3 regions of the Comamonas sp. 26 genome follow, and region 2 is predicted to be linked to each of the others. Evidence: predicted binding sites of a transcription regulator. Region 2 holds the regulator's gene; each other region holds the start of a gene.
The links. Region 2 encodes LexA, which represses DNA repair genes until DNA is damaged. Its sites were predicted from a motif close to ACTGTATNNNNATACAGT; they were not measured.

Region 1: a site for LexA is predicted at 3,001-3,018, ahead of CLU84_RS04320 (translesion error-prone DNA polymerase V autoproteolytic subunit). Genes of this name have one in related genera too.
Region 3: a site for LexA is predicted at 2,190-2,207, ahead of CLU84_RS14195 (LexA family transcriptional regulator). Genes of this name have one in related genera too.

Annotation. Positions count from the first base shown of each region.
Region 1 is NZ_PEFL01000001.1:934,484-939,970, reverse strand. It holds gene galU (UTP--glucose-1-phosphate uridylyltransferase GalU) at 1-554, shown strand, start outside; gene CLU84_RS04340 (sulfurtransferase TusA family protein) at 631-858, opposite strand; gene CLU84_RS04335 (NUDIX domain-containing protein) at 1,062-1,685, opposite strand; gene cysM (cysteine synthase CysM) at 1,797-2,702, opposite strand; tRNA gene CLU84_RS04325 (tRNA-Leu) at 2,742-2,826, shown strand; gene CLU84_RS04320 (translesion error-prone DNA polymerase V autoproteolytic subunit) at 3,037-3,453, shown strand; gene cho (excinuclease Cho) at 3,458-4,315, shown strand; partial or broken gene CLU84_RS04310 (DNA polymerase V subunit UmuC) at 4,325-4,754, shown strand; gene CLU84_RS04305 (hypothetical protein) at 4,742-5,077, shown strand; gene CLU84_RS04300 (glycosyltransferase) at 5,103-5,487, opposite strand, start outside.
Region 2 is NZ_PEFL01000001.1:2,369,211-2,374,697, forward strand. It holds gene kdsB (3-deoxy-manno-octulosonate cytidylyltransferase) at 1-342, shown strand, start outside; gene adk (adenylate kinase) at 732-1,388, shown strand; gene CLU84_RS10860 (asparaginase) at 1,481-2,509, opposite strand; gene lexA (transcriptional repressor LexA) at 2,610-3,284, shown strand; gene CLU84_RS10870 (hypothetical protein) at 3,458-3,913, shown strand; gene CLU84_RS10875 (hypothetical protein) at 4,149-4,394, shown strand; gene CLU84_RS10880 (universal stress protein) at 4,740-5,204, shown strand; gene CLU84_RS10885 (hypothetical protein) at 5,483-5,487, opposite strand, start outside.
Region 3 is NZ_PEFL01000001.1:3,050,149-3,055,635, reverse strand. It holds gene CLU84_RS21940 (hypothetical protein) at 1-101, shown strand, start outside; gene CLU84_RS14205 (hypothetical protein) at 133-384, shown strand; partial or broken gene CLU84_RS14200 (Y-family DNA polymerase) at 454-1,751, opposite strand; gene CLU84_RS14195 (LexA family transcriptional regulator) at 1,758-2,171, opposite strand; tRNA gene CLU84_RS22070 (tRNA-Cys) at 2,287-2,396, shown strand; gene CLU84_RS14190 (SDR family NAD(P)-dependent oxidoreductase) at 2,598-3,329, shown strand; gene CLU84_RS14185 (SDR family NAD(P)-dependent oxidoreductase) at 3,341-4,108, shown strand; gene CLU84_RS14180 (nuclear transport factor 2 family protein) at 4,122-4,769, shown strand; gene CLU84_RS14175 (alkene reductase) at 4,779-5,487, shown strand, end outside.

The sequences.
Region 1 (5,487 bases), 1.4 Mb from region 2:
TGGGTCTGGGCCACGCCGTGCTGTGCGCAGAGCCTCTGGTGGGCGACGAACCGTTTGCCGTCATCCTTGCCGACGACTTGATGACCGGTGACAACGGTGGCCCCGGCGTAATGGCGCAGATGACGGCAGCCTTCCAGAAGCAAGGCCGCTCGCTGCTTGCCGTGCAGGAAGTGCCACTGGAGCAAACCAAGCGCTACGGCATCGTCAAGGGCGAGCCTGCCGGTGGTCCGCTGATGCGTATTGATGAAATCGTGGAAAAGCCCGCGCCAGAAGTCGCCCCATCGCGCATGGGTGTAGCAGGCCGCTATGTGCTGACGCCCCGCATTTTTGATGAAATCCGCAACCAGCCCAAGGGCGTTGGCGGCGAAATTCAGCTGACCGATGCCATTGAGCGCCTGATGCAGCACGAGACCATCTACGCCTTCCAGTACGCTGGCAAGCGCTATGACTGCGGCAGCAAAGAAGGTTTTTTGCAAGCTACTGTGGAGCTTGCACTTCAGCACGCTGACGTGGGCAGCAGCTTCCGCGATTACCTCAAGAGTTTGAGCCTGTAAACCAATCGCCTCAAAGAAAAAGGCCTGCAATCGCAGGCCTTTTTTGCGTCATCCGCTCTCAAATCAAGAGCATTATTCAGCGGCGCTTGAGAATGTGAATGAACTCATCACCCACGGTCTGTTGCTCGACCAGCTCATTGCCCGTCTGTTTGGCAAATGCCTGAAAGTCACGGATAGAACCGGTATCGGTCGCCACTACTTTCAGCAGTTGACCGCTTTGCATGGCAGCCAATGCCTTCTTGGCTTTGAGAATGGGCAGCGGACAGTTCAGGCCGCGGGTATCAACTTCTTGGTCTACTTGCATGGGCGTGGTTTCCTCGTCAGTCTCGATTGTAGAAAGACCAGTCGCTGGCCGTGCCAGCACGGTCTTTACTTAAACCATCAAGCACAAGCCTTGAACAACCCTTGAGACATCGGCGCGAGGCCTTGTCGTACTGTTGTACTACCTGCGGCTTCGCGTCTTGTCTCAACCCAAACCCTCGGTTTGCTGGGCCTTGTTCATGGCTCTTAATCAATCACAGGGGCGACTGTAAAGCGCTGATCTTCATCCCATAGGCGAACGGGCCACTTGGCAGGGTCAGGTTCAGGGTTCTGACCAGGCCTGAAGGCGCCAAAACGCGGCTCAAAGCCTTTTTGCTTTATCCACTCAGCCAAGGCATAGCCCGTGCCTGCAGGCCAGCACAGAGACTCCTCAGCCGTCTGCCAGCGGTATTCCAGCAGCTCGGGCGAGAGCGTCACATCTTCAGCGCGGCCTTCTACCAGCACGTGATAGGCAATCAGCACCTGATTCATGCGCAGAAACTCCGAGCAGCACAAAAGACGCAGTGCCTTGACACGTAAACCGGTCTCTTCCATCACTTCGCGGCAAATACCCGCCTCTGGCGATTCACCGGCTTCCATGAAACCGGTTATCAGACCAAACACACCCTCTTGCCACAGCGCATTACGCGCCAGCAGAACACGGCCATCTGCCCCCTCAACCACAGCCGCCAATACGGGGGTCGGGTTGCCCCAATGCGTAAACCCGCAGCTAGGGCAACGCAGGCGCTGCACCTCTCCGCTGTCTTCATTGGCAACAATCCACTGCAGCTCAGTGGCGCAGTTGGAGCAAAAACGAATTTCATAGGCCATTCAGCTCTCTCCTTATTCTTTATTTTGATAGCAGCCAGCGCTTGTTATATAAGCGCCAGCCACCATTTAGAGCTTGCCTCATCGCTGAGGCAATCGCCTCAGCGACAAAGATCAGGCGGGGAACACGCCTGTAGAGAGGTAACGGTCACCGCGGTCGCACACCACAAAAACAATGGTGGCGTTTTCTTCGCGCTTGGCAATTTCCTGCGCAACCCACAACGCTCCGGCGGCCGAGATCCCGGCAAAAATACCTTCCTCGCGTGCCAAGCGGCGGGCCATGTCCTCGGCATCATCCTGCGATACATAGACCATTTCATCAACCAGCGATGCGTCATAGATCTTGGGCAGATATTCCTCTGGCCATTTGCGAATGCCAGGAATGCGCGAACCTTCGGAGGGCTGGGCACCCACGATCTTGATGTTCGGGTTCTTTTCCTTGAGGAATTTGGCCACACCGGTGATCGTGCCAGTCGTGCCCATGGCACTGACAAAGTGCGTGATCTCGCCACCCGTCTGCTCCCACAGCTCAGGGCCAGTTGTTTCGTAGTGGGCGCGAGGGTTGTCGGGGTTAGCAAACTGGTCCAGCACCACGCCCTTGCCTTGCTTGACCATCTGGTCAGCCAGATCGCGGGCATATTCCATACCGCCGCTCTTAGGTGTCAGGATCAGCTCGGCACCATAAGCCTTCATGGTCTGGGCGCGCTCAATGGACAGGTCTTCGGGCATGATCAAAATCATGCGGTAGCCCTTAATTGCTGCCGCCATGGCCAAGGCAATACCGGTGTTGCCCGACGTAGCCTCAATCAATGAGTCGCCCGGCTTGATCTCAGCACGCTCTTCAGCGCGCTGAATCATGGACAACGCAGGCCGGTCCTTGACGGACCCAGCTGGGTTGTTGCCCTCAAGCTTGCCCAGCACCACATTTCCGCGCTCGCGATTTGCATCCGCGCCAATGCGTTGCAATGCAACCAGCGGCGTGTGACCGATAGCATGTTCGATGGTCATATATGTTTTCATGACCAATACTGTGCCATAATTCACGTCTGCGCTAAGCAAGCCCGGGTGGTGAAATTGGTAGACGCAGGGGACTCAAAATCCCCCACCGAAAGGTGTGCCGGTTCGATTCCGGCCCCGGGCACCAATACAAAAAGCCGTTAAGTTCCAAAGACTTAACGGCTTTTTCTATTGCCTGTTTGCTTTGTGTTTTTCCCTCCCACGTTCGTGGTTAATTCGCGCCCCGTTCGTGAAAAAAGCGCTTTGCATTCGCACTCTGCACAAAATGGACACCCAGCACTGGGTCATAGTCGATTGATATACTGTACATATGAACAGTATTCGTCTGTTGGGCGGCATGCCCGTCCAACTCACCTCATCCCCAGTTGCACTGCCGCTGGCGGATTGCAGCGTGCGTGCAGGGTTCCCGTCTCCAGCTGAGGACTTCTCAGGCAAGCGGCTAGACATTGCCACGCTTCTGGTCGAACACCCCCAAGCCACGTTTCTGCTGCGCGTGGCAGGACCATCTATGCGCGAGTACGGCATCGATGACGGGGACATGATCGTCGTTGACCGAGCGCTGCGCGCTCGCCATGGCAGCATCGTCGTGGCCGTTATTGATAACGAATTCACCGTCAAGGCCCTGCACAACGCAGGCGGTGTGTTCAAGCTCAGGGCTGGCAACCCCACTTATCCCGACATCGTTCCCAAAGAAAACCAGGAGCTGGAGATCTGGGGTGTGGTCACCTCCTGCATCAAGCGCTTCCGGAATTGAAATCATGCACATCCCTGCACGCCGACGGCCCGAGTTCGATGAGGCACGCATCTACGAGTACCCCGAACACCTGCGTTCGTCGCTGCAGGGGATGCCCGCCGGACCAGGTGTCTACATTTTTCATGCGGCCGAGGGCGAACTGCCTCTGTACATCGGCAAGAGCATCAACCTGCGCGCTCGACTGCTCTCGCACTTTCGCACCGAAGATGAGGCCCGCATGCTCCGCCAGACGGTGCGCATCAGCTATATCCGCACGGCAGGAGAAATCGGGGCACTGCTGCTAGAGGCACAGCTCATCAAGCAACAGCAGCCTCTGTTCAATCAAAAGCTGCGTCGCAACAGGCAGTTGTGCGCACTGCGGTTGTCGGGAGATGTGCCCGAGGTCATTTATTCCCGCGATATCGACTTTGCCAGCTCGCCAGATATTTTTGGCTTGTACAGCAGCCGCCACTCCGCACTGGAAGCCCTGCGCGACCTGGCCGACATTCACAAGCTTTGCTATGGCGCCCTGGGCCTGGAAAAACTGGCCAAAGGCCGCGCCTGCTTTCGCAACATGGTTCACAAGTGCGCTGGCGTTTGCCATGGTGCTGAATCCTCAGAGGAGCATCGCGCCCGCTTGAGAGGTGCGCTTGAAGGCCTGCGCGTGGTGACCTGGCCCTATGCCGGTGCCGTGGGTATTGAAGAAAAGTGGCAGGACATGCGGCAGATCCATGTCATCAACAACTGGTGCTACCTGGGCAGCGCCACGACACTGCCAGCTGCGCGCAAGCTCAACACCGTGGCCGCAGGCTTTGATGCCGATGGCTACAAGATCCTGTGTCGCCCTATTCTCGGCGGCAGCGCCAAGATCATCCCCTTGTAGGGGGAGACCATGTTTGCGCTCATCGATGGCAACAACTTCTAATGATGCGTTCCATATAGTTTTTTTGAGCTGCGAGCGCGTTTTCAGGCCCAGCCTCAAGCGTGTTCCCGTTGTCGTGCTATCAAACAATGATGGCTGCGCAGTGGCCCGCAGTGACGAAGCCAAGGCACTGGGCATCAAGATGGGCGCTCCCTACTTTCAGATCAGGCATCTGCACGATGAAGCCGGGCTGGTCGCCCTGAGTGCCAACTTCCCCCTGTACGGCGACATGAGCGAGCGCATGATGAGTCTCGCCTCGGCCTTGGGCCCGCAGCTGGAGGAATACAGCATTGACGAATGCTTTATCGACCTGCAAGGCGTGCCCGAAGTCACGCGCCGCACCTGGGTCATTCGGGAGCGCATCTTGCGCGGCATTGGCATACCTACTTGCATTGGCATACCCGCATCGTCCAGCGCCGTGAGCTGGTAGATACGCTCTGCCCCAATCTGCTGGTGCTGCACGATGGTCGGCCAGTCACCTACCGAATGATTTCCCGCCGCTGGGAAGATGCCCGCGACGCAGCGGCCTACCGCGCCGAAGTCACCGGCGATGAAGAGCTGGGTAAACGCATCCGCGCCATGTACCTGCGCGATATGCGCAGCTTCGCGGCCAACCTGGCTGAAGACATTGAAGAGGCATCAAAGCTGCTGGACCACAGCAGTGTAGGCGTGACGCGCAAGCATTACCGGACGCGGGCCACTCGGTTAAAAGCGGTGCGCTGAGCCAGTAAGAACGCCCCGCACCTGATCAATAGAACTTGCTGTTGCTCTCAATCCGGGCTCTTTCCGTCTCGGGGAACTTCCCTTCGGCAAGTAGCTGTTCACAGGCCATTCGCCCATCATCCAGAGCACCGGCATACCAGGCAGCGCTGGCCAGCTCATCCAAAGCCCTCCACTCGTACACAGACGAATCGACAAACAGCAGATCCTCTGTTTTCTTGATACGAGAAGCACGCAGGGCATAAAGATGAGCAAGTACTGTATCCCCCTGCAGCCTTAGATACCTGGACAGCTCATAAAGAGGCTCCGCCCGACTAGGCCGCATTGCATAAGCACGCAAATATGCCTGCTGAACATCAAGGCTTGAGCGATGGAGCTTTTCCTTCATCACTGCAACCTGAAAAGCCGCATAC
Region 2 (5,487 bases):
GTTTGCGACGCCAAGGGTCTGGCCAGCTATTTCAGCCGCGCACCCATTCCCTTCTCGCGCGATCATGCCGATGAGGCCTGGTGGGACACGGCTGCGCCCAAGGCCGGCCACGCGGGCTTTACGCCGCTGCGCCACATCGGCATCTACAGCTACAAGGCCGGTTTTCTGCGCGAATTTCCGCAGCTCTCGCCCGCACCGACCGAGGCCATGGAGCAGCTGGAGCAACTGCGCGCCCTGTGGCATGGCCACCGAATTGCCGTGCACATCACACCCGATGCACCCGGCGCTGGCGTAGACACACCCGAAGACCTGGAGCGTGTGCGCGCTGTGTTTGCGAATTAAGCGAATTAAGAAAAAGCCTGCGCACCATGGTGCCGCAGGCTTTTCTCACTTTCCCCCTCCGGTGACTGGATATGTAACTCATCCGCGCAGTTGCGACTCAAAAAGAGCCCAAGCCCAGTCGTGGCAAGCGCTGCTAGCTATACTTTCCATCTAGTCCAAACAGCGCATGTGGTCACAAGCACACCTGCCTTACAACTACAACTATCGCGTTGGCAGCGAATACATGCCTTGGATAGGCCGCATTGGCGACAGTTTTGACTGTCAGATGTAAGCCTCTGTTGGTCTTGTGCGTGCTATCCTTGCCCGCGAAAAAAAACAGCTCGGGGACTACAGACGTCCACCCGTTTGCCTGGGCTAGCCAAGAATTTTTACTCTCCTCAAGGATTTCCATGAAACTGATTTTGTTGGGTGCTCCCGGCGCCGGCAAAGGCACTCAGGCGGCCTTCATTTGCCAAAAGTACGGTATCCCTCAAATCTCCACTGGCGACATGCTGCGTGCTGCTGTCAAGGCCGGCACTCCTCTGGGACTGGAAGCCAAGGCAGTGATGGATGCAGGTCAGCTGGTCAGCGACGATCTGATCATCAACCTGGTCAAGGAGCGTATTGCCCAGGAAGACTGCGCCAAGGGCTTCCTGTTTGACGGCTTCCCCCGCACCATTCCTCAGGCTGATGCCATGAAGGCTGCTGGCGTGAAGCTGGACTACGTGCTGGAAATCGACGTGCCCTTTGAAGCCATCATCGAGCGCATGAGCGGCCGCCGCAGCCACCCCGCCTCCGGCCGCACTTACCACGTCAAGTTCAACCCACCCAAGGTGGAAGGCAAGGACGACGTGACCGGTGAAGACCTGGTGCAGCGCGAAGACGACAAGGAAGAAACCGTCAAGAAGCGCCTGGAGGTCTACAGCAACCAGACCCGCCCTCTGGTGGATTACTACAGCAACTGGGCCAAGGCCGATGCTGAAGCGGCCCCCAAGTACCGCGCCATCAGCGGCACTGGCACCGTGGAAGAGATCACCGAGCGCGCCTTCGCAGCTCTGGCCCAATAAGCCGATCCTGATCACCCACAAAAAAAAGCACCTTTTCAGGTGCTTTTTTTTGCTTTCCAGCGCTTATGCAACAAGCACTACCAGCTATTCATTCAATAGCAAGCCAGTTGCAGCATCATTGCAATACGCGCCTTGCTCGGCGGCAAAAGCACGGCGTCCAGACCGCCCTCAGCCTCTACCTGAATGACATGGGCTGCAATCTCATGACTACTAGCCTGCACCGCAGGCACGCCCTGCCCCACCGGCAAACCGACCAGTTGACCCTCCAGGCAACGCGTGCTGTACCAGACGCTCACGCCCTGCGCCCTTGCCTGCAGCAGCGCCTGCTCCATGGCCTGATGAATCGTGCCATTGCCCGTACCGGCGACTACCAGCCCCTGCACGCCGGCCGCCAGCAAGGCCTGCACAGCACGCGCGCTTTGCAAGGAGCCTGACTGCACAATTTCCACCCAAGGCAGCTCTTCGCAGGCCAGCAACTGCTCAAGCCGCGCCGCAGTCCAGCCCGGATACTGCACCGCAGCGCGCCCCAGCCAGCGCACACGGCTTTCTTCTACATAGGCGCATGGCCCGCCCTCGTAAGAACGCAGCGCATTCAAACGGTAGGGGTGCACCTTGAGCACCTCGCGCGCCGCATGCACCTCACCTGCCGCCACCACCCACACGCCGGGCACATCGCCAGCAGCCACCGCCACGGCATCGCGCAGGTTCTGCGGGCCATCTGCCTGCAGCGATGTGGCAGGCCGCATGGCACAGGTCAGCACCACGGCCTTGGTGGGCTGCAGCACAGCCTGAAGCAGCCAGGCAGTCTCTTCCAGCGTATCCGTGCCGTGCGTAATCACCAGCGCCCGCGTGGCCGTATCCTCCAGCCCCGCCTTCACGGCCTGCAGCAGGCTGCGCCAGACCGGCCAGTCCATGTCCTTGCTGTCGATCTGGGCAATTTGCAAGGCATCCAGTACCGCGCCCGTTCGGCCAGCGGCCAGCTGTGACAAATCCGGCACAGCGGCCAGCAAGCCCGCCACACTGATCTGCCCCGCCTTGTAGCCCACGCCCTGTGTACTGTTCTGGGCCTGCCCCGCAATCGTGCCGCCGGTGCCCAAAATCACAATCTTTTCTTGCGCCACTTGCTCTCCATAAAAAACTGATCAAAAATACAGGTACTGTATAAACACACAGATCAAAAATCTCACTAGGCCCAGCCTGATGAATGACCGGAAGCCAGACATGCTAGATCACCCCAAGCTCACTCCCCGCCAGCAGCAGATTCTGGACCTCATCCAGTCCAGCATCGCCCGCACCGGCGCGCCCCCTACCCGGGCCGAGATTGCCAGCAGCTTCGGCTTCAAATCCGCCAACGCCGCCGAAGAGCATCTGCAGGCGCTGGCTCGCAAGGGCGTGATTGATCTGGTCAGCGGAACCTCACGCGGCATTCGCCTGCGGGCTGATACCGTGCGCAACATCAATGCAGCGCGCGGCAACAGCTTTGCTCTGCCGCTCTCCAGCATGGCGCAGCTGGTACTGCCTCTGGTCGGCAGAGTAGCTGCGGGCTCACCCATTCTGGCGCAGGAACATATCGACCAGAGCTATTCGGTAGAACCCAGCCTGTTCGCCGCCAAGCCCGACTACCTGCTCAAGGTACGCGGCATGTCCATGCGCGACGCCGGCATCATGGACGGCGACCTGCTGGCCGTGCAAGCAACCCACGAAGCGCGCAACGGCCAGATTGTGGTCGCCCGCCTCGGCGACGATGTCACCGTCAAGCGCTTCAAGCGCACACCCCAAGGCATTGAGCTGCTGCCCGAAAACCCCGACTACAAGGTGATTCATGTGGCTCCTGAAGAACCATTTGCCATCGAAGGCCTGGCAGTCGGCCTGATCCGTAACAGCATGTTTATGTAGCCAACAGGCTATCCCTCAGCGCAATCGTCACCGGATGACTGCACGCTGAACCCTTTTCCCTCTCCAGTCCAGGTGGTAGGCGCGAAGCAGTCTTGCTTCGCGCTGGGCGGAGCTTTGCCTTAAAACGCAATCCTGCCCTTATCTTTGCCGCAAGGCTATTGAGGAGTTGCCACATGGGATTCGCCGCATCTTTGCAGTCTTTGACTCGCCTGAGCCTTAAAGTCCTGCCCTTCGCACCACCCGCAAGCCTGAGCTTCAAGGCCTGCACCCAAATTCTCTCAAGCGACTCGCACGACACCCCTGAAGAACCCGCACCGTTCATCCCCAGCTCTTATGAGCCCGAAGGCTTCAAGCTGACGTACACCAGCATCCCCGTCATGCGCGCCAACCGCTCGCGCCGCCGCAACACCAGCACACGTTTTAACAACAAAGCCAAAGCGAACACTGCCAGCCCCCAGTTGTCTCTCGCATTACCGGCTGAAGCAGCCCCCGCCGCCACTCGCCAGCTGAAAATCCTGCAACGCGAACCCCGTAAGCAGCCCGAATGCATGTTCATCTCCGGCCGTATGGCCGATGTCTGCGCCGCACTGGAGCGTATGGCCCTCAATGAGCAAGCACAACAAGCCTGAAGCACAAGCTAAACCCACAGCGCCAGCAACAAATGCACTGGCAACGCAATGTAAATTGCCCGTCGATGAGCAATTAGATTTTGATAGCTGCAAGCGCTAATGAATAAAGCGATATAGCGCTTTTCATGCGCAGTTCAACGTGCAATTTGGCCTGTCAAAATACTCAATTCAGGGTATTGCAGCCCCCTCATACCAATGGAAACATTCGTATACACGTGCCAACGAAGGGGTCGCAATGAGTGCCTATCGCAAGCTCACGGAGCACATACAGGCGAAAGATGCCAGCGGCAATCTGCGTTTGATTCTGGTTTATCAGGATTTTGACGAGGTCGATCTGCCGCATGGCGTCTCCCTTCGCCCCTCCGCCAAGCACTTCGAGACGACTGATCACCTGAAGATAAACTGGCTCAATGAAAAGCAGTTCGAGATCGAAACTACTGGCGAAATTCTCAACCGCGTGCAACCCCCTCAGAGCGAATAAGAGGCGTGAAAGCCACCCAGAACGTTGTAGCTTTTCGGTTGAAACAAGGTTAAGCAACGACGTATCAAGGGCAGTGTTAGCGTCTCTAAAAGTGGTCCAACCCAAACCATTCCTATCAGCAGCTCGTAAAGAATGAAACTAAATGCGACAGCACAGCGCGCACATAAAGCAGGCATTTTGTGGGCTAAATGCTGCCCTATGTTTACTGAATCAAGGCCTTAACGTTACAGAATTTCGCCCCTGACTTATCGCCACATACCGCATTCCCTGCACACGTATTGCAGCGCCAAACACATCGGAATAAATTAGCCACAACAAACACCCAGCGGCTTCAGGAGATTGAACATGTTCAAGCACCTGCTCATTCCTACAGATGGCAGCAAACTGTCTGAAGCTGCCATTCGCGCTGGCATCAGCCTAGCCCGCGAGAATGATGCCAGGGTCACCGCCCTGTATGTGATGCCCGACTACCGCGCCATCATCTATGGCGCAGATGCCTTGCTCACCTATAACAGCGCAGAATTTGAGCGCAGCACGAACAGCAACGCCGACACCGCGCTTCAGTTCGTCGACCAGATTGCCAGGCCGGAGGGCGTTCCCTGCGAGTTTGTCCGCATCGCCAGCAGCTCTGTCTATCAAACCATTGTTCAGCAAGCGCAAGAGCGCCATTGCGATCTAATTTGTATGGCCTCTCACGGGCGAAAAGGCATCAGCGGTATTTTGCTGGGCAGCGAAACTCAGCGTGTACTGACACATACCCACATCCCGGTGCTTGTTCACCGTCCCGACGTGGCTAGCGAAACAAGTTAAGGAGGAAGCAACAACAGCAGCAGCAATGAAAGAAACGGTTTGCAGAGCGCCGCTTACTACCGAATGCAGAGCCAGTAAGGAGAGTTACAGCCTGCACCCCACGGGGCAACCTGTCCGCAGTTCAATTCGATCAGCGCCAGTGCAAATGCGATTAAAGGCGAGCTTGGGACGCATGAATGTCCTTTGCCAAGTATTCAAACGCATTGACTTCGCGCCGCAGGACTCGATGGAGAGGTCCCCAAAACTTGCCCGCCTTGTGCGGGCATTTTTTTGAATGGCTAAA
Region 3 (5,487 bases), 680 kb from region 2:
GATATACCAGTCCTGTAGGCTTTTCTGGAAAATTTTTGAAATATAAAGTTCTCCTGGACCCGGAAATTGCCCGTTCCAGAAAATGGTGGAAGAGTAAGTAGTTACGTTTTTCTTGTATAGGAGTGCCAGCGGATGACGATGTTTGATGTTAAGGGTGCAAAAAAAGTTAATCTCGATGGAAATATCACAACGGGAGACAAGATACTAAAGGGTCGAAATATTGATGAATTGAATGGGAGAAACAATATTGCGCTTGGTGAAGGGAAAAGCAATAAGGGTCTGATGAATAATATTTTCTACCCTGCAATTGCTGCAATATTGGCTGCATTGTGTATTGGTATGGCAGTATATTTTGTCCCTGAATTAAAGCAATTTCTTAAGTAAATTAGGTGGGGGCCGCGTAAGAAATTTATTTTGTCGCGCACGTTCGCATGCTAGGCTGATTCCTGTTTATTAGGCTCTAGCGATCGGTATTTCTTCAATCTTTGTTGTGTACCGTGGAGTGCGAAGCTCTTGGCGCATGCGCCAGCCGCTCTCATCCTGCTCGGGCAAGCCGGTGCTGGCGACATGCACCGTGCCCTTGCCGAAGCGCTTGTTGACCTTGTCCATGGCTTCCATCAGCTTGCTTTGATCGCGGCCGGGTTCCTCGAAAAGCAGGTCGCCTTGTTGCACGGTTGCCGAGCACAGATCCTGCAGCATCACCCCGGCCTTGGAGAGCTGGTAGCCGGGCTCATAGATCATGCGCAAGCCGCGCACCGCTGCGTTCACTAGGGCCTTAGTGTCGGAGGACGGGGGCTGCAACTGCATCACGGCCATTTTGTAAAACCTGGGACCGGGTCTGAATGGCGAGGTGTGCGCGAAAACATGCAGGGCACCTGCGCGCAAGCCACCAGCGCGCAGCTTTTCTGAGGCCCTGGTTGCAAATTCGCTCACGGCTTCAATCAGTGGGGGGAGGGTGGTGATGGGGTGGCCGAAGCTGCGAGTGCATGCAATCTGCTTTTTGGCGGCTGGGGCCAACTCCAAGCTCATGCAGCTGACGCCTTGCAGCTCGCGCACGGTGCGCTCCAGCACGACGCTCCAGCCATCGCGCGCGGCATGAGCGGGCAGCCTGGCAAGGTCCAGCGCCGTCAGCACGCCTTGCTCGGCCAGTTGGGCCGAGATGCGCCGGCCACGCCCCAGATCTCGCCGGCAGGCGTGCGGCCTAGAATGTTGATGCGCTGCTGCTTGGACAGCTCGGCCCAGTTGCAGACCCGCTGCAGCTCGGCGGGGTAGCTGCCCGGCTTGCGCTCTGAATCCTTGGCAACATGGTTGCAGAGCTTGGCCAAGGTCTTGGTGGGAGCCAGGCCCACGCATGTCGGGATGCCGGTCCATTTCAGAATGCGTGCACGAATGGCGAAGGCGCGCCGGGTCAGATCCCGCACGCCGTCCAGATCTCCGATGAATGACTCATCAATGCTGTAGATCTCCTGGGTAGGGCCCAGGCCGGCAGCCAGGGTCATCATGCGGTCGCTCATGTCGCCGTACAGCTCAAAATTCGGGGAGAGGCAGACAAGGCCTTTGTGCTCGACCAGATCGCGCAACTGAAAAAACGGCTGGCCCATCTTCACGCCCAGGGCCTTAGCCTCGTCGGAGCGTGAGATGGCGCAGCCGTCGTTATTGCTCAGGACGACGACAGGGATGCCCTCAAGAGCAGGCCGGAAAGCCCGCTCGCAGCTGACGTAGAAGTTGTTGCCATCGATGAGCGCGAACATACATGCTCATGCAAAGCGTTTGATGCAGGACTTGACCACGCCCCAGATTGCGAGCTCTTGGTTCTCTTTGGGGACGATGTCGGGATAGGTCGGGTTGCCGGCCTTGAGCTTGAAGCAGCCGCCAGCGTTGTGCAGCACCTTAACGGTGAAGTCGTTATCAAGCAGGGCCACGACGATGCTGCCATGGCGTGGGCGCAGTGCCCGGTCAACCACGATGAGGTCGCCGTCATCGATGCCGTACTCGCGCATGGATGGCCCGGCCACCCGCAATAGGTACGTGGCCTGCGGGTGCTCAACCAGCAGCTCGGCTATGTCCAGCCGTTTGCCGGAGAAGTCCTCGGCTGGAGAGGGGAAGCCTGCGCGCACGCTGCAATCTGCCAGAGGCAAAGCAACTGGGGAGGCAGTGAGTTGGACGGGCATGCCGCTCAAGAGTCGATGACTGTACATGCATACAGTATATAGATTGATTGAAATCAAACTCTATGAATCCACTATGCCGCCGTATGCTTTCGACGCTAGCTGTTCATCTTTAGTCGGCATCGATATCAGTGGGTATGAGCGGTTTGGTCGCAAGTTATTGATTCTTAATGGATATAGTGGATTGCAAATCCGGTTAGACCAGTTCGACTCTGGTTCGCGCCTCCAAAATAAGCCAGAACTCTCACGAGTTCTGGCTTTTTTATTTCAGATCCAAGATTCTCTTTTCGAACGCCAGTATTGCGCTGCGTGCTCCTGATTGAGTAGCAAATTAAACAAATTTGCTTAGTCTTGATGGACGATGGGCTGAATCCATTTTCTTTTTACGCTGTCTCCATATCTTGATTGCACATCAACAAGGAGACAAAAATGCGTTTAACAGGAAAAGTGGCCGTGGTCACAGGGGCCGGCCAAGGCATGGGCCGTGCGATTGCACAGCGTTTTGCAGATGAAGGCGCTACCGTGGTGGCGGTTGATCTGAACGAAGAAGCTGCCAAGCAGACGCTGGAAGGCAAGGGCGGCAAGCACCTGGCACGTTCCGTCAACGTGGGTGACAGCGCAGCCATTGACACGCTGTTTGCTGAAATCAAGCAAAACCTGGGCTCTGTGGATGTGCTGGTGAACAATGCAGGCGTGGGCTCTGTGGATCAGTTTGCCGATATCACCGATGCCACCTGGGAGCGCGTGATTGGCGTGAACCTGAATGGTGCTTTCTACTGCGCCCGTGCAGCGGTCAAGCAGATGCAAGAAGGCCAGGGCGGCGCCATCGTCAACATCTCCAGCACCTCGGCTGTCAGCGGTGACGGCCCTGCTCACTACTGCGCTTCCAAGGCTGCGCTGATGGGTCTGACCCGTGGCATGGCCAAGGAACTGGCCTCCAAGAAGATCCGCGTGAACACGCTGGTTCCCGGCCCCACCAACACACCCATGATGCAAGGCATTCCTCAGGAATGGGCTGATGCCATCATCGCTGGCGTGCCCATGGGCCGCATGGCCGAACCCGATGACATTGCCAAGGTGGCAGTGTTCCTGGCCAGCGATGACAGCGGTTTTGTGACCGGTCAGAACGTGGCAGTCAACGGCGGCAGCGCCTTCCTGTAAGGAGTATGAATATGAGCAAGCGTCTGGAAGGCAAAGTGGCATTCGTTACCGGTGGTAGCTCCGGCATTGGTGCTTCAACGGCAGAGCGTTTCGCCCAAGAGGGTGCCACGGTGGTGATTTGCGGTCGCCGCAAGGAAGCGCTGGATGAAGTCGTTGCCAAGATCAAGGCAGCGGGCGGCAAGGCTGAAGCGGTTGTGGCCGATGTGGGGATTGAGGCTCAAATTGTGGGCGCGCTGGAGCAAACTGCACAGGCGCACGGCAAGCTGGACATTCTGGTGAACAACGCCATGGCCTATACCTGGGGTGGCATTGAAGCCATGTCCACGCAAGACTGGCAAGCCAACTTCGGCACGTCGGTGGACGGTACTTTCTGGGGCACGCGCACGGCCTTGAAGCTGATGAAGAATGGTGGCGGCTCCATCATCAACCTCAGCTCGATCTGCGGCACGCTGGGCACACCCTATATGGCGGGCTACTCGGCAGCCAAGGCTGCGGTGATTAATTTCTCGCGTGCAGCGGCTGCCGAAGGTGCTGCTGCGGGTGTGCGCGTGAACGTGATCATTCCTGCGGTGATCGAAACGCCCGCCACTGCCGGCATGTTGGCTGATGAGGCGTCTCGCCAGACCACGGAAAAGCTGATCCCCATGGGGCGCGTCGGTCAGTCGCAAGAAGTGGCCAATGCCATTTTGTTCCTGGCCAGCGATGAGGCCAGCTATGTGACCGGTGCCTCGCTGCCTGTGGATGGCGGTCGTTCGGCTGTGCTGGTGACGGCGCTGTAAGAGAGAGTTGAAGATGAGTGAACCCGTGAATCAGTGGCCAAAAACGCTGGAAGAGCGTATCGACAGGCTGGAGTCGCTGGATGCGATTCGTCAGCTGGCTGGCAAGTACTCCCTGTCGCTGGACATGCGTGACATGGATGCCCACGTCAACCTGTTTGCACCCGATATCAAGGTGGGCAAAGACAAGGTTGGACGTGATCATTTCATGGCCTGGCAGGACAGTACGCTGCGTGACCAGTTCACGGGCACTTCCCATCATCTGGGGCAGCACATCATCGAGTTCGTGGACAAGAATCACGCCACCGGCGTCGTCTATTCCAAGAACGAGCATGAGTGCGGTGCCGAGTGGGTCATCATGCAGATGCTGTACTGGGATGACTACGAGCGCATTGACGGTGAGTGGTTCTTCCGCCGCCGTCTGCCCTGCTACTGGTATGCCACCGATCTGAATAAGCCGCCCATTGGCGACATGAAGATGCGCTGGCCCGGTCGTGAGCCCTATCACGGTGCTTTTCACGACCTGTTCCCTAGCTGGAAAGAGTTCTGGGCCAACCGCCCCGGCAAGGATGAGCTGCCACAAGTGGCAGCACCTGCGCCGCTGGAGCAGTTTCTCAAAACCATGCGCCGTGGCACGCCAGCACCGCGCATGCGTGTGCGCTAAGGAGTCGGTATGAATCAAACGCTTTTTACGCCCACCCATTTCGGCAAGATTGCACTGCAAAATCGCGTTGTCATGGCGCCCATGACGCGCAATCGCGCAGAGGTAGATGGCACGCCCACGGACATCATGGCCGAGCACTATGGTCAGCGCGGTGATGCAGGTTTGATCGTTGCTGAAGGTGCATGGCCTGAAGTGACGGGCCAAGCCTATTGCCGCCAGCCCGGCATTGAAACGGCCGAGCATGTGCGGGGCTGGCGCAAGGTGACGGATGCAGTGCATGCACGCGGTGGCTCCATCGTGCTGCAGATCATGCATTCGGGTCGCATTGGCAGCAGCCAGATCAAGCCTGCGGGTGTGCGCTCGATATCACCATCGGCCATTCAGGCGCAGGGCAAGATCTGGACCGATGCCGCTGGCATGCAGGACTTTGATGTGCCTCACGCTTTGAGTGCTGGCGAAGTGCGCAAAGCCATTGCCGAGCACGCTGCAGCCGCCAAGCGCGCTGTGGATGCGGGTTTTGATGGCGTAGAGCTGCACGGCACCAGTGGCTATCTGAGCCTGCAGTTTCTGCACTCCAGCACCAACCAGCGCACCGATGAATACGGCGGCAACGCTGCCAGCCGTGCGCGCTTTGCGGTGGAGTGTCTGGCTGCCATGGGTGAAGCGATTGGGATTGCCCGCGTGGGCCTGCGCCTGAACCCCGGCAACACCTTCAACG